DNA from 2 places in the Brevibacterium koreense genome. Region 2 is predicted to be linked to the other one. Evidence: predicted binding sites of a transcription regulator. Region 2 holds the regulator's gene; the other holds the start of a gene.

Region 1 (7,673 bases), 1.0 Mb from region 2:
TCTCCCACGTCGCCCACCGCGACGTCACCGTCATGACCGTCGCCGGAGTCACCGGTGTCCTGGCCGCTCTGATGATGCGCGCCGGCTACTACATGAGCTTCGGACGGTCGAACAACAACAACGGCGGCATTCCCATCCAGCTGCTGTTCCTCCTCGTCGGCGCCATCGTCTACGGTCTCTCCTTCCTCCTCATCCGCAGCCTTTCGCGCTACCGTGAGCTCGCCGCAGACAGAGCAGCAGCCATCCTCACCGGCGCGCCCTCGACGTTGGCCTCTGCGCTGACGAAGCTCAGCGGCGACATGAGCAAAATCCCGGAGAAGGACCTGCGCGCCTCCGCCTCGGCGAATCATCTGGCGCTCATTCCTGCCGTCAGCGGCAAGGCGGCCCTCGGACAGCTCTTCTCCACTCATCCCTCGCTCGACAAGCGTCTGGCCCAGCTGGCGAGGATCTCCGGGCAGCTCTCACAGCCGCAGTGACGTCTGACCTGCTGACATCCACCGTACTGACCGACATCCGCTAGGAGTTTTATGGGTTTCTTCGACGCGCTGCTGGGCCGCTCCAAACCGAAGCGGGCCAACCTCGACGACCTCTTCGCACTGCCTCCCGCCGCACTCACACTCGAAGCTGCAACAGGCTTCAAGCCCACCGGTGTCGGAGCCGTGGCATTCAGGCAAGTCGAGGGGGCGGCGTTCCAGACCGCTGAATCCGAAAGCATTGCCCTCATCAGCTCGGACCCGGCCGCGAACGTGTCACAGCGCAACGACGGGTTCGGTTACACCTGGCAGGTGGTCTCCGACACCGACGCCGAGGTGGTCAACCTCGTGACCAATCTGCACGCGGTGAACTCGGCATTGGTCAGCCAGGGATTCGACACCATGCTGCTGTGCTCGACCGTCTACTTTGCCAACCCTGATGGGCGCCGTCTGGCGCTGGTCTATCAGTACAAGCGCGGCACGTTCTATCCATTCGCGCAGTCGGGCCCGAAGCAGCGCGACAATCCCCTTGAGATCCAGGTGCGCGGCGTACTGTCCAACGAGCTTCCGTTCGAAGAGGACACATCCAACTGGTCGGCTATCTGGGACGCACCCGGACTCAACGACACGCCTGAGGCCAATCAGCGGCCCTGAGCGCAGGCCCTGCCCTCTCGGCACCATCTGGTTAAGCGGCGTCACACCCGTTGAGCCACACCCGCTGAACCTCAGGATCCGGTCGAACCACCTCGGCTGAGCCGGAACATGCAAGAAGGGACGTCCCCGCGGGGACGTCCCTTCTTGCATTGTCTGCGTTGGTTCTGTCCGCGCTGCCTGTGTAGTGTTCAGCGATCAGCTCGACGCAAGAGCGCGAGAGCGCAAGTCCTATTCGGCTGAGACCTCGATGACCTCACCCAAGGCTTCGACGGTGTCTCCTGGACGAATCGTGGCGCCTCGGCGGGTCTCGACCTCGCCATTGACCACGACTTCGCCGTCGGCGATCATGTCTTTGGCCATCGCGCCGTGTTCGGCAACACCATGGAGTTTGAGCAGCTGACCGAGCTTGATCGAATCGCCGCGGATCTCAATCGTCTCCATCAGAACAGGTCTCCAAGATCGAATCCATCGCCGCCGAAGAAGCCGCCGCCGTCTCCACCATCTCCGCCGCCGAAGAATCCGCCGCCGTCGCCGCCAGCATCGCCACCACCGGCGTCACCGCCGCCGTCGTCGCCATGGGCGCCGTCCCAGCCGCCGCCCATGCCGCCGAACATCATCGAACCCATGAGGACACCGGGCAGAAGTCCCGAACCGGCGTAGGAATTGAAGTATCCGCGGTTGTATTCGGCATAGGCAGGTCCGGCTTCCCAATAGGCTCGTCGGGTGTGGCCGTCACCGGTCACGACCTTGCGGACGGCCGGTTCCGCACCCACTGCAACGCGCTCGGCGTCGGCAGCGCAGACGGGAACCGGGCGCAGCTGGCCACCAGCAGGCGCCCAGTCGATGTCTTCGGCTGAGGGGCCGTGCTGCGGGTTGAAGAAGCATGGGGGGCGGCGCACGGGAAGCGGCTTTCCGTCAACGCGGGCGCGCACGCACTTGGCGGAGTAGCGACCATCTTCGAGGGCCTCGGTGACACTGCGGATGTCGGAGGGTTCGGCGACACTGTCGAGCGTCTCCTTGGCAATGTCATAGGAGTCCAATGCCTGTTTGTAATCCTGCGAACCGCCGGTGTCGAGTTCGACTCCAGCGGTGAGGATATCGAGTTCGGCGACCTCCTCGCCGAAGGACGTCACGTCCTCTTCAGCGGTCTTCGTCACCTGCCGTAGCTCGGTGGCGGCAAGCTCCTTCTGACGGTGCTTCTCCTTGCGGTGGCCGATGAAGAAAATGGCCCCGAGCACCACGAGTATCAACAGGAATACTGTTCCCACGATCTATGCCTCCCCAGCAAAACGAGTCATCAATAAGTATGCCGGACGAGTCTGACAGGCGACTGAACCGAACCCTTGTGTCGGCTCAGTCCTCTAGCCCAAAAGCCGCTTTCCCCGTGCACGCCCAGCTCACTCACGGCAGATGCCCGAATCCTCAGCCCGAGGGGTCACGAAGTGCGTTCAGCTCAGGTGGCTCAGGCCCTTGATGAGCGTCGCGGTTCCACCGCCGAGAGCAAGGATGATCATAGCGATCCGAGCAGTCGAAGATTCGATCTTCTTCGACAGCCAGTCTCCGCCGACGAGCCCGGCGACGAGGACCGCCGCGATCCCGATCCACGTGGGTGCTGCCAGCTGCGGCCAGGCACCGTTGTCGAACACGGCTTTGAAGATCACCGCCGAGGTGGTTCCGACGACGAGGAACGGCTGCAGGGTTGCAGCGAACGTCCGCTGTTCCCACTTCGTCAGCACGGCATAGGCGCTGACGGCGGGCCCGCCCGTACCTGCAGCGGCCGACATCGTTCCCGAGAGGAGACCGGTCGTGAACTTCGTTCCGAAGTTCGCGGGCACCGTCTTGCCGATTCGGCCGATGACCATGGAGCTGATGAGGGAGCCGATGATGAGCAGACCGATGACGATCTGCAGCGGTGACGCCGGGAGGGCTGCTGCGAGGAGGGCACCGGGAATCGTGCCGATCACGGAACCCAGCGAGAGCTTCCAGAAGGAACCCCATTCGACCTCTCGCCACGTTCGGACGAAGACGGTGCCACTGGCGGCGATTCCGCAGATGTTGACAAGCACCACGCCGGAGAACGGATCGAGCAGAAGCACGAGGAACGGGCCACTGACCAGGCCGAATCCCATTCCGGTGACTCGCTGTGAGACTGCCCCGATGAACACCGCGAACAGGATGAGCATGACGACGGGTTCCATTTGCTCAAGTCTAGTTCAACACACCCTTAGGGGGCGGGGTTACAGTAAGAGTCATGAACAGTCGTCCGCTCTGGTCACGATTCAGCGCAGATCCCCGCGCTCATGGACAAGTGCGCGCCTCGGATGCCGATCGCGCCGTCGTGACAGATGTGCTGTCCGAGGCCTACGCACTCGGACAGATCGATGCGGAGGAATTCGACGAACGCGGCGAGATCGCCAATCACCTGAAGACCCTGGGTGAGGTCCCCGAACTTGTGCAGGACCTCATCATCGCCGAGGCGGGCGACGTCGAACCGGCAGACCTCACCGATTCCGCTCGTGCCCAGGCACTGGCGCGGCTGGAGGCAGACCGAGTTCCGATCACCCCCGCCCAGATCGATGCCGCGGCACAGAAGTACTACAAGGACCGCGTCCGCCGGTCGATGCTGGGGCTGATCGCGGGGCCGGCAGGTTTCATTCTCGCGTTCTGGGCTTTTACGTCGATCGCCTCCGGCGGCGTGATCTTCTTCTGGCCGATCTTCATCATGATTCCAATGCTCTTCGGTGCGTTCTCCCGCATCGCGCGCAAGGAAGAGATCATTCGTGCGCGAAAGCGGGAACTCACACGACGGGCGCGAGCGCAGCTGGGTGATGCGGAGGCGAAGCGGCAGCTCGAGGAGCGCGAGAACGACAGTTGGCACGGTGAGGCTGACGACGAGTTCGACGAGGAGTCATTCGGCCACGGGCTGCAGCCTCCACACCCGCTGGCTCCTCCCTTCGCACCGGGCCTGGATTCTCCGCGCGATGAAATGCGCAGGCGGAGACAAGAGCGCCGTCGACGGCGCAGAAACCCCTGGGACTGATAGGCAACGCAGAACCGTCAGGGCTGGAAGACTCGGATCTGAGCGAATTCCTCTGCTTTGTTGGTGCGGAACCAGAAGGCATGTGAGAAATATCGGATGTCCTCGCCATCGCTCGATTTCTCCCACTGGCCCCAGGCAGCTGCGGCTTTGCCGTGGGTGATGGCGGCCTCGAGATGGCCGGCCACTGCATCCTCGTCTGAGGTTTTCAGCAGAGCGTCGACGACCTCGTCGCACCCCGTGCTGGTCTCGACTCCCCCGCTGCCAATGATCTGGAGTACGCAGTCCTTAGCAATCACCTCGTCGAGGGCCTGTTTATCTCGGTTGAACAAAGTTCTCTTCGAACCGGGCGACGAACATGTTCTTGGGGCTGTTTCCGCAGGACTCTGTGCCGGTGAACGTCATGCCATCCAGGGTACGGGAGGAGCGCCGAGTCGAAAAGAGCCGTGCCGGCACCCTTTCGGGCACCGGCACGGCTCGTCGAGCGGTAGAGGCTTATCAGAAGCCCATGCCGCCCATTCCGTCCATGCCTGCAGCAGCTGCGTCAGCACCTGCGGCAGCCTTCTCAGGCTTGTCGGCGACAACCGCCTCGGTGGTCAGGAACAGACCGGCGATCGAAGCTGCGTTCTGCAGAGCAGAGCGAGTCACCTTGACCGGATCGTTGATGCCAGCAGCCAACAGGTCCTCGTACTCGCCGGTTGCGGCGTTGAGGCCGAAACCGGGTTCGAGGTTGGCGACCTTGTCGGCAACCACACCGGCTTCGAGGCCGGCGTTGGTGGCGATCTGCTTGAGCGGAGCTTCGATGGCAACCTTGACGATGTTGGCACCGGTTGCTTCGTCACCCTCGAGTGAGAGGGTGGCGAAGGCAGTCTTGCCCGCCTGGATGAGCGAGACGCCGCCACCGGCGACGATTCCCTCTTCCACAGCAGCCTTGGCGTTGCGCACTGCATCTTCGATGCGGTGCTTGGTTTCCTTGAGCTCGACCTCGGTCGCAGCACCGGCCTTGATGACTGCAACGCCGCCGGCCAGCTTGGCCAGACGTTCCTGCAGCTTCTCACGGTCGTAGTCCGAGTCCGAGTTCTCGATCTCGGCACGGATCTGTGCGACCCGACCTGCGATCTCCTCGGCGTCTCCGGCACCCTCGACGATGGTGGTCTCGTCCTTGGTGATGACAACCTTGCGGGCGGTGCCCAGCAGTTCGGTGGTCACGTTGTCGAGCTTGAGCCCGACTTCCTCGGACACGACCTGACCACCGGTGAGGATGGCGATGTCGGCAAGCTGAGCCTTGCGGCGATCTCCGAAGCCAGGAGCCTTGACGGCCACAGACTTGAAGGTGCCACGGATCTTGTTCAACACGAGAACGGCGAGGGCTTCGCCCTCAACGTCTTCGGCGATGATGAACAGCGGCTTGTTCGACTGCTGCACCTTCTCGAGGACGGGCAGCAGATCCTTCACGTTCGAGATCTTGGAGTTGACGATGAGGATGTAAGGATCCTCAAGGACAGCTTCCTGGCGATCCGTGTCGGTCACGAAGTAACCGGAGATGTAGCCCTTGTCGAAGCGCATACCCTCGGTCAGTTCGAGTTCGAGTCCGAATGTGTTGGACTCCTCGACGGTGACGACGCCTTCCTTGCCGACCTTGTCGATGGCCTCGGCGATCAGTTCACCGATAGCAGGATCTCCAGCGGAGATACCGGCAGTAGCGGCGATCTGTTCCTTGGTCTCGATGTCGATGGCGTTCTCGAGCAGGACACCTGTGACGGCTTCAACAGCCTTCTCGATGCCGCGCTTGAGGCTGAGCGGATCAGCTCCGGCTGCAACATTGCGCAGGCCTTCGCGAACGAGTGCCTGAGCCAAAACGGTAGCGGTGGTGGTGCCGTCGCCGGCAACGTCGTCCGTCTTCTTGGCGACTTCCTTGACGAGCTCGGCGCCGATCTTCTCGTAAGGTTCCTCGAGTTCGATCTCCTTGGCAATGGAGACACCATCGTTGGTGATGGTGGGTGCGCCCCACTGCTTTTCGAGCACGACATTGCGGCCACGTGGTCCAAGGGTTACCTTGACCGCGTCCGCAAGCTGGTTGAGACCTGCTTCGAGTCCCCGACGAGCTTCTTCGTCGAATGCAATCATCTTTGCCATAGTGGCTTAGATCCTCCCTGATGGAGTGGAATGGGATTCCAGAGCAATCGTCAACGCCCGCGACGGCAGAGAATGTGTCCGCATGTTCCATTCCACACATGGACCACGCTCTCGAGACGATTGATGAGAAACCCACGGTTTTCACCACTACTAGATTTAGCACTCTCACCATGCGAGTGCAAATATTGAGTCCGCTCGCGACAGTCGAATCGGCCGTCTCCTCCGTGATTGCGCGGTTCGGCCCAGCGCGAAACTCCAGCGGGTTCCGCGGAGCGGACGCATGAGGCACGTGTCCCATCGCGGGAGCGAGACGTGTGTGTGAGGCGTGAGGCGTGTGAACGAAGCGGGAGCGAGCCGGGCGCGCGCGGCGGGCGAGCCGTGTGAACGAAATGTGCGCGAGGCATGCGCGTGCAGCGTGCGAGCCGGTTGCGCGCGGCAGGCGAGCCGTGTGCGCGAAATACGCGCGACCGGGCCATGGTCTACAGCTCTACCTACGTTTCAAAGCCCCGCTTGCAAGTCGAGCCCTGAAACTTCGATCGGTCCCTTACCCGACTTCTGGCTCGCAGCCCCTGATTCTCCCCTCGCGGGGCGTGGTCCGCAGCTCCTTGAGACTCGCCTCTCCTTGAAATGCGCAGCACGCTGAAACGCGCAGCTCCTTGAGACGCGCAGCTCCTTGAGACGCGCCTCCATGAAACTGAAAAGCGCCAAGCAGTTGCCTGCTTGGCGCTTTCCCCGCTCGGAAGGATTCGGGCCTCTGCCGCCATCCCGCCGAAGCGGATCAAAAGACTTTACGTACGTGAGTCTCAGAGGAGGGTGACGGATTCCGCCTGAGGACCCTTTTGTCCTTCTCCAACTTCGAACTCAACCTGCTGGCCCTCTTCGAGAGCGCGGTAGCCGTCCATCTGGATTGCGCTCCAGTGAACGAACACGTCCTGGTTGTTGCCTTCCAGGGTAATGAATCCATAGCCCTTTTCGGCGTTGAACCACTTGACGGTACCTTGTGCCATTACTTCTCCATACAGTGCAGTGTCATTGATATTCCATCACCCGATTGCGACCAGTCTGGCCACAGAGCGGACAACGGAAGCTAGTAAAACTCAACCGACCCCGCGATTTCTCTCATTGACCTCTAGAGAATGATCTCGGTGAAGCACGAATAGAACACAAGGGCAGTGCTTGCCTAGCTGATGCAACTCTACCCCAGCGCCGGACAGGTCCCTCGACCGCTTAACACTGTTACCAATTCGTTATATGGACATATTCGGCGGGTTAGCTTCTGGTGGGAAACGCGTCTCACCAGCTGCCTCGCCAGCCGCGCCAAAAGTGCTCAGCTGGCGAGTACGGCACTGGGCTCATCAGTTGTTGTCGGTGGC
Region 2 (7,673 bases):
CCGGGGTCATCACGTCGACCGTGATGAGGAGGTCGCCGCGGGTCTCCGAACGCAGGCGGGTGGCACCGAGTCCGGGAAGCTTGACGACGGTGCCCGACTGGATGCCGGCTTCGATCGAAAGTTCCTGCGAGCCATCGAAGGTGTCGAAGGGTATCGAAGCACCCAGGGCAGCTGCGGTCATCGGCACGGAGACGGAGGCGCGCAGGTTGTCACCGTCGCGTTGGAAGACTTCGTGGCGGCCAACCATGACCTCGACGAAGAGGTCGCCGGCAGGACCGCCGCCGGGGCCCACTTCGCCCTGCGAAGAGAGCTGGATGCGCGTTCCGTCAGAGACTCCGGCGGGGATGCGGATCTTCATCGTCCGCTGTTTGCGGACGCGACCGTCACCCTGGCAGTTGAGGCAGGGGCTGGGAATGACGGTGCCGAAGCCATGGCAGGAGTTGCACGTCTGGTTCGTCACCATCTGACCCAGCAGTGTCCGGGTCATGCGCTGGACGCTGCCGGCACCATGGCACAGGGAACATGTCTCAACCGATGTACCCTGCTGAGTTCCGGCACCGGAACAGGTGTCACAGACGACGGCAGTGGTGACATCGAGGTCGATGTTGCCACCGAACGCTGCGGTCTCGAGGTCGATGTTGACCCCGACGAGTGCGTCCTTGCCGCGCTGTGTGCGCGGCATCGGGCCACCGGCCGAGCCGGCTCCCCCACCGAAGAAGGTCTCGAAGATGTCACCGAAGCCGCCGAAGCCGCCGCCGGCAGGGACGCCCTGTCCGTTCTCGCCGCCGCCCATGTCGTAGTTCCGGCGCTTTTCTGAATCGGAGAGGACGTCGTAAGCAAGGGAAATGGCCTTGAATTCGTCCTCGTGTCCGGGGTTCACATCGGGGTGATACTTCCGGGCCAGCTTTCGGTACGACGATTTGATTTCAGCCGCTGAAGCGTCCTTGGACACTCCGAGTGCTTCATAGTGATCGGCCACAGAAACTTCTCTCTCCCTGGTGGTGTGCGTTGTTCGCGTTGTCGTGCCTATTCGCACTGTGGTGCTTGTCTGCGCTGTGCGTTGTGCGCTCGTGTCGGTGCATCTAGCCCTGGTCGAGGACAGCGGAGACGTATTTCGCCACGGCTCGCACAGCTGTGATCGTCGTCGGATAGTCCATCCGGGTCGGCCCGAGCACAGCCAATCGCGCGGAGGACCCCGCGTCATGACCATATTCGGCGGCTACGAGGGATGTCGAGCTGAACGACTCGTGAGTATTCTCACGACCGATCCGAACGCTGATCTCCTCGTGATCCTCAGCCATCGACGTCAGCAGCTTGAGCAGTACGACCTGCTCTTCGAATGCTTCGAGGATCGATGCCATCTTCTCACCGAACTCCCTGCCGGAGCGAGCCAGGTTTGCTGTGCCGGCCATGATGATGCGCTCTTCACGCGTGGCCACGACGAGATCTGTGACGGCGGAGCGGACCTGCGCCAGCGCTGCAGCGACGTCCGTCCCGCCCGGGCTGGCCCCCACGACGGGTTCTGTCTGAGTGCCGTCCACGCCCTGAGCCGGAGCACTGGGCATGGTTGTACTCAACACCGACGACAGTTTCTGGCCGGAGAATTCGGCATTGGTCTCATCGCGGATTCCGCGCAGCGCCTCGTCATCGACGATCCCCGGCGTGACTACAATCTTCTGTTCGACCTGCCCTGCATCGGTGATGAGGACGACGAGGATGCGGTTGGGGCCCAGCCCCACGACCTCGATGTGCTTGATCGTGGCACGCGAGACGGTCGGGTACTGGATCAGCGCCACCTGGTGGGTCAGGCCAGAGAGTACACGCACCGTGCGGTCGAGCATGTCATCGAGGTCACCGTTGCCATCGATGAGCTGGAAGATCGCACGCCGCTCAGCGTGTGTGAGCGGTTTGAAGTCATCGATGCGATCAACGAACATCCGGTAGCCGAGGTCAGTCGGAATACGACCGGCCGAGGTATGGGGCTGCGCAATGTAGCCCTCCTGCTCAAGGTGGGCCATGTCATTGCGAATCGTGGCCGGAGAGACGCCGAGGGTGTGGCGCGAAACGATGGCCTTCGACCCGACCGGTTCATTGGTGGCGACGAAGTCTTCGACGATCGCACGCAGAACCTGTGCTCGCCTGCTGTCGTTCATTCGTCTCCTCCCTGCCTTCGGCACCTCATTTGGCACTCATCTGCTGTGAGTGCCAATTCTACGCTTCTTGGATTCCGAATTCACTTTCGGCCCTGCCCCAGCGGGTCACCGCCCATCGGACCGAGTCCTTGATTAGGGTAGTTGACCGTGAATACCTTTGATCGCTACGGGCCCGATGTACTGGCAGGCTCCTCACCCTCCTCGCACCGGCCCACGAAGTCCACACCTGTTGAGCTGGGGCTGGGAATGGTTCTCGAGGACGCGATGAGCGGGTATGTCGGCGCCGTCGTCGGCGCCGAAAAGACAACCGCCGGAGTCGTCGTCAATCTTGAGGACCGGGCCGGAAAAGTCCGAGCATTCCCCCTGGGCCCTGGCTTCCTGCTTGAGGGCAAACCCGTCGACATCACGCTGCCGGCCAAGAAGAAATCGGCTCCCAGTCGCACAGCTTCGGGCTCACGCGCAGTCGGCAATGCCCGGGCCCGAGTGGCCCGCGGATCCCGCATCTGGGTTGAAGGCAAACATGATGCCGAATTGGTTGAGAAGATCTGGGGCGACGATCTGCGCATTGAGGGCGTCGTCGTCGAACCGCTGGGTGGCTTGGACGATGTCGCCGACAAGCTCGCGGCGTTCGGTCCGGACAAGGACCACCGCGTCGGTGTCCTCGCCGACCACCTCGTGTCCGGCACCAAAGAGTCTAAGATCGCCGAGGCGGTGCGTGGTGATCCGCGCTATCGAGACGTCGTCCACATCATCGGTCACCCCTACGTCGACATCTGGCAGGCCGTCAAGCCTCATGCCGTAGGCATCAGGGAATGGCCGGTCGTCCCCCGTGGCGAAGATTGGAAGACTGGAATCCTGGCTCGCATCGGTTGGCCGCACGCCGACCACAGGGACGTGGCGCGAGGGTGGGTGCGCATTCTGGGCAAGGTCAGCACCATCGCCGACGTCGAACCCACGCTCTCGGGGCGAGTCGAAGAGCTCATTGACTTCGTCACCGTCGGCTGAGACCTCGGCTGATTGTGACCTCGACCAATTGTGACCTCGGCCGATTGTGATCGATCTGGTACAGGATTCGGGCTTTCCTCACTTCGGGGCCGCGGCATTTCCGATAGTGTGATTGGCCAGAAGCTCTGAAAGGACCCGCATGTCATACAACCCCCAGCAGCCGAACAACGGCTCTGACCAGTCGCGTCCCATGCCGCCCAACTATTCTCAGGCCTCTGGACCCCAACAGCCTTACAGCCAGCAGAACCATAGCTACGGTTCACAGCAGCCAAACCCTGCTCAGCAGAACTACGGTTCACAGCAGCAGGGCTATGCCTCGCAACAGCAACAGGCTGATTACGGTTCGCAGCAGGCCTACAGCGGCCAGCAGCAGTATGCCCAGCAGCCCTACGGTCAGCAGCCCTATAGCTACGGTCCAGCGCAGCCAGTCGGCAATCCGGCCATGTTCAACTCGCAGATGCTGCCCGAGAACGCCTACGGTCCCGGTTCCGAGATGTTCTGGCAGGCCAGTGAGAGCGAGAGGACCACGGTGCTATGGACTCACATCGGTTCAATATTCGTCGGGTTCCTTCCCCTCATCATGTTCCTCGTGAAGAAGGACGAATCGCCTTACGTGCGCGAACATTCGCGGCAGGGCCTCAACGCCATGATCACCAATGCCATCGCCACCTTCGCGGCTGTCATTGTGTTCATGGTCATCGCCCTCATCCTCGCGCTAGTCACCTTTGGCCTCGGCTTCTTCGTCTATTTCTTGGCGTTCCTCGTCCCACTTCTCTACACGGTGCTCTACATCATCGCCGCTGTGGCCGGGAGCAAGGGAGAGGGTTATCAGTTCCCGCTCGTGTTCAACTTCGTGAAGTGATCAGACCCGTCACCTGACCTGACCGTCTTACCGGTGCGGAGAAGCCGCTGTCATCACATCAGATGACAGCGGCTTCTCCGCACTCGTTTCAGTTGACCTTGTCTCGGTTCAGTCCACGTAGTCCGTGAGGATGCGGACCATGTAGTCAGCCATCAGCCGGCCCTGCAGCGTGGGCGCGAAGCGGCCTTCGTCCACGGCGTCACCATCGAGAAGTCCCTGCTTGACGAATCCTTCGATCGCACTGTCGCTGCCTGGACTCAGTGAGTCCAGAGGCAGTTCCGAATCGATTCGAGCTGCGAGCATGACCCTCTCGATCTCCTGGGTTGATTCCTCCAGCACCTCACGTCCGATGGCAGGTGACTCACCTGCCAGCAGCCGGTCGGACCAGGCACGGGGATGTTTGGCGTTCCAGAACCGCACTCCACCGATGTGCGAATGGGCTCCGGGGCCGAAGCCCCACCAATCGGCATTGCGCCAGTAGGCCATGTTGTGGTCGCAACGGGTCTCTGCTGAGGTTGACCAGTTGCTGACCTCGTACCAGTGCAGCCCGGCGGCCTCCATGGCGGCATCTGCGATCTCGTACTTGTCGGCCAGGTCGTCTTCGTCTGGCATCGGCAGTTCGCCACGGCGAACCATTGCCCCCATCTTCGTGCCGGGCTCAACGATGAGCGAATAGGCGGAGATGTGATCGACGTCGTTGCTCAGCGCCACATCCAGCGACCTGCGCCAATCGTCGATGGACTCCCCCGGGGTCCCATAGATGAGGTCAAGGCTGAGTTCCAGGCCGGCCTCTTTGATCCACTTCGCCACATCCGGAATCTTCTCCGGGTCGTGTGTGCGATCCAGGGTCGCGAGCACATGAGGCACAGCTGACTGCATACCCAAAGAGATCCGGGTGAACCCGGCGCCTGCCAAGGTCGCAATATAGGTCGGATCCAATGTGTCGGGGTTCGCTTCGGTCGTGACTTCGACGTCCGGAGCCAAATGGAAGCGGGCACGGATGTCATCCATCACCCCGGCCAGCACCTCGGCGGCCAACATCGTCGGGGTGCCCCCGCCGAAGAAGATCGTCGTCACTCTGCGGTCGGCGCCACCCGTCTCGGCGAGGACACGAGTCGACAGATCAAGCTCGCGGGCAAGATTGCTGCGGTAGTCGTCGCGGGAGGCTCCGGGCCCCAGATCCTCTGCGGTATAGGTGTTGAAGTCGCAGTAGCCGCAGCGGACCCGACAGTACGGGACGTGAACGTACAGGCTCAGCCCGCGAGCGGCCGCGCCGATCCCGGCCGAGGCCGGCAGCGAACCGTCACGCGGTGGAGTCTCACCAGTCGGTTGTGCGGGCACTTACTTCTTGGATTCCTTCTTGGGCTCCGGATCATCAGAGGACAGCGCAGCGATGAAGGCCTCCTGTGGGACCTCGACGTTGCCGACGACCTTCATCCGTTTCTTGCCTTCCTTCTGTTTCTCCAGCAGCTTGCGCTTACGGCTGATGTCGCCGCCATAGCACTTGCTCAGCACATCCTTGCGAATGGCGCGGATGGTCTCACGAGCGATGATACGCGAACCGATGGCGGCCTGGATCGGCACCTCGAACTGCTGGCGCGGGATCAGCTTGCGCAGTTTGCCAGCCATGGCCACACCGTAGGAGTAGGAGTTGTCGCGATGGACGATCGCAGAGAAGGCGTCGACCTGGTCACCGTGGAGCAGGATGTCGACCTTGACCAGATCCGCTGCGTCTTCACCGTCATCGGAGTAGTCGAGTGTGGCGTAGCCCTTGGTCTTGGACTTCAGCTGGTCGAAGAAGTCGAACACGATCTCGGCCAGGGGTAGTCGGTAGCGGATCTCTACCCGGTCCGAGGACAGGTAGTCCATGCCCAGAAGGTTGCCGCGACGTGTCTGGCACAGTTCCATCACCGCGCCGATGTAATCACTCGGGGTGAGAATGGTGGCGCGAACCATCGGTTCGCGGACCTCTTTGATCTTGCCCGTCGGATACTCGCTCGGGTTCGTGACCTCCATCTCCGTCCCGTCTTCCATCGTGACGTCATAGATCACGCTGGGTGCGGTGGAGATGAGGTCAAGGTCGTATTCGCGTTCGAGGCGGTCCCGCAGGACCTCCAGGTGGAGGAGCCCCAGGAAGCCGCAGCGGAAGCCGAAGCCCAGTGCCGTCGAGGTCTCCGGCTCGTAGGCCAGCGATGCGTCGTTGAGCTTGAGCTTGTCGAGCGCATCGCGCAGCACCGGGTAGTCCGATCCATCGATCGGGAAGAGCCCGGAATACACCATGGGCTTGGGTTCCTTGTAGCCTTCGAGTGCCTGCGTGGCCGGTGCAGAGTTCAGAGTGACCGTGTCGCCGACCTTGGACAGGCGGACGTCTTTGACGCCGGTGATGAGGTATCCGACCTCGCCGACGCCCAGTCCCTTCGTGGCGTTCGGCTCCGGTGAGGAGACTCCGATCTCGAGGAGTTCGTGAGTGCTGCCTGTCGACATCATCGTCAGCTTCTCGCGAGGATGCAGTGCACCGTCGACGAGGCGGACATACGTCACGACGCCCCTGTACGTGTCGTAGACGGAGTCGAAGATCATGGCTCGTGCCGGCGCCTCGGCGTCGCCGACTGGAGCAGGAATGTCGGAGATGATGCGATCAAGGACCGCGTCGACGCCCTCGCCGGTCTTCCCCGACACCAGCAGGCAGTCTTCTGGTTCACAGCCGATGAGGTTGGCCAGCTCCTCCGCGTACTTCTCAGGCTGTGCAGCGGGGAGGTCGATCTTGTTGAGCACGGGAATGATCGCGAGGTCGTTCTCCATGGCCATGTAGAGGTTGGCCAGAGTCTGGGCTTCGATGCCCTGTGCGGCGTCGACGAGAAGCAGAGCGCCCTCGCACGCGGCAAGCGACCGGGAGACCTCATAGCTGAAGTCGACGTGGCCTGGAGTGTCGATCATGTTGAGTGCATAGGGAGCACCCTCGTTCTCCCAGGCCATGCGCACTGCCTGGGATTTGATCGTAATTCCGCGTTCGCGTTCGATGTCCATCCGGTCGAGGTACTGAGCTCGCATATCGCGCGGCTGTACCGCCCCGGTAACCTGAAGCATCCGGTCGGCCAGGGTCGATTTGCCATGGTCGATATGTGCGATGATGCAGAAATTGCGGATCAACTCGGGTGATGTAGCGGACGGCGAAATCCGTTCGAGTGCTTGCGGCTTCACCTGAGGTGACATGAACGCCCTTCCTTCGACAGACCAGAACTTCCATTGTTCCATGGGTGACGCACCAGACTGGAATCCTCCGCACCTCGGTGCATGCTGGCAGCGCTTCCGCGAACCGACTCGAACTCACTGAGAATCCGGGTGCCGATCCGCCACTCTGGGCGCTGATCGGCGAAGATTGTGCCATGAGCGATTTCTCGATCATGAGCTTCAACCTCAGATATCCCGCGATGGACGGGCATCCCGTGGCCAAGCGTCTGCCCATCGCCGCCGAACTCATCACGGAGGCTCATCCTCATATCATCGGCACGCAGGAGGGTGAGCTCGATCAGCTCGAGACGCTCATCAGCCTGCTTCCCGATGAGTACATCTGGTTGGGTGAAGGGCATTCGGGCGGGAATTCGGGTGAGTTCACTGCCGTCATCTACGACTCGTCGCGCTTCGATGTCGAC

The links. Region 2 encodes HrcA, which represses chaperone genes, less so after heat shock. Its sites were predicted from a motif close to TTNGCACTCGNNNNNNNCGAGTGCNAA; they were not measured.
Region 1: groL (chaperonin GroEL) is a predicted target of HrcA. The motif match lies at 6,457-6,483, and genes of this name have one in related genera.

Annotation. Positions count from the first base shown of each region.
Region 1 covers NZ_CP158281.1:3,009,628-3,017,300, forward strand. The annotation lists gene htpX (zinc metalloprotease HtpX) at 1-476, shown strand, start outside; gene pspAB (PspA-associated protein PspAB) at 528-1,127, shown strand; gene AAFP32_RS13800 (RNA-binding S4 domain-containing protein) at 1,356-1,568, opposite strand; gene AAFP32_RS13805 (hypothetical protein) at 1,568-2,395, opposite strand; gene AAFP32_RS13810 (sulfite exporter TauE/SafE family protein) at 2,576-3,325, opposite strand; gene AAFP32_RS13815 (DUF1707 SHOCT-like domain-containing protein) at 3,379-4,167, shown strand; gene AAFP32_RS13820 (hypothetical protein) at 4,185-4,496, opposite strand; gene groL (chaperonin GroEL) at 4,663-6,300, opposite strand; gene AAFP32_RS13830 (cold-shock protein) at 7,104-7,307, opposite strand; gene AAFP32_RS13835 (LytR C-terminal domain-containing protein) at 7,656-7,673, opposite strand, start outside.
Region 2 covers NZ_CP158281.1:1,983,531-1,991,203, forward strand. The annotation lists gene dnaJ (molecular chaperone DnaJ) at 1-979, opposite strand, end outside; gene hrcA (heat-inducible transcriptional repressor HrcA) at 1,083-2,153, opposite strand; gene AAFP32_RS09250 (DUF3097 domain-containing protein) at 2,295-3,158, shown strand; gene AAFP32_RS09255 (DUF4870 domain-containing protein) at 3,298-4,020, shown strand; gene hemW (radical SAM family heme chaperone HemW) at 4,129-5,361, opposite strand; gene lepA (translation elongation factor 4) at 5,362-7,233, opposite strand; gene AAFP32_RS09270 (endonuclease/exonuclease/phosphatase family protein) at 7,407-7,673, shown strand, end outside.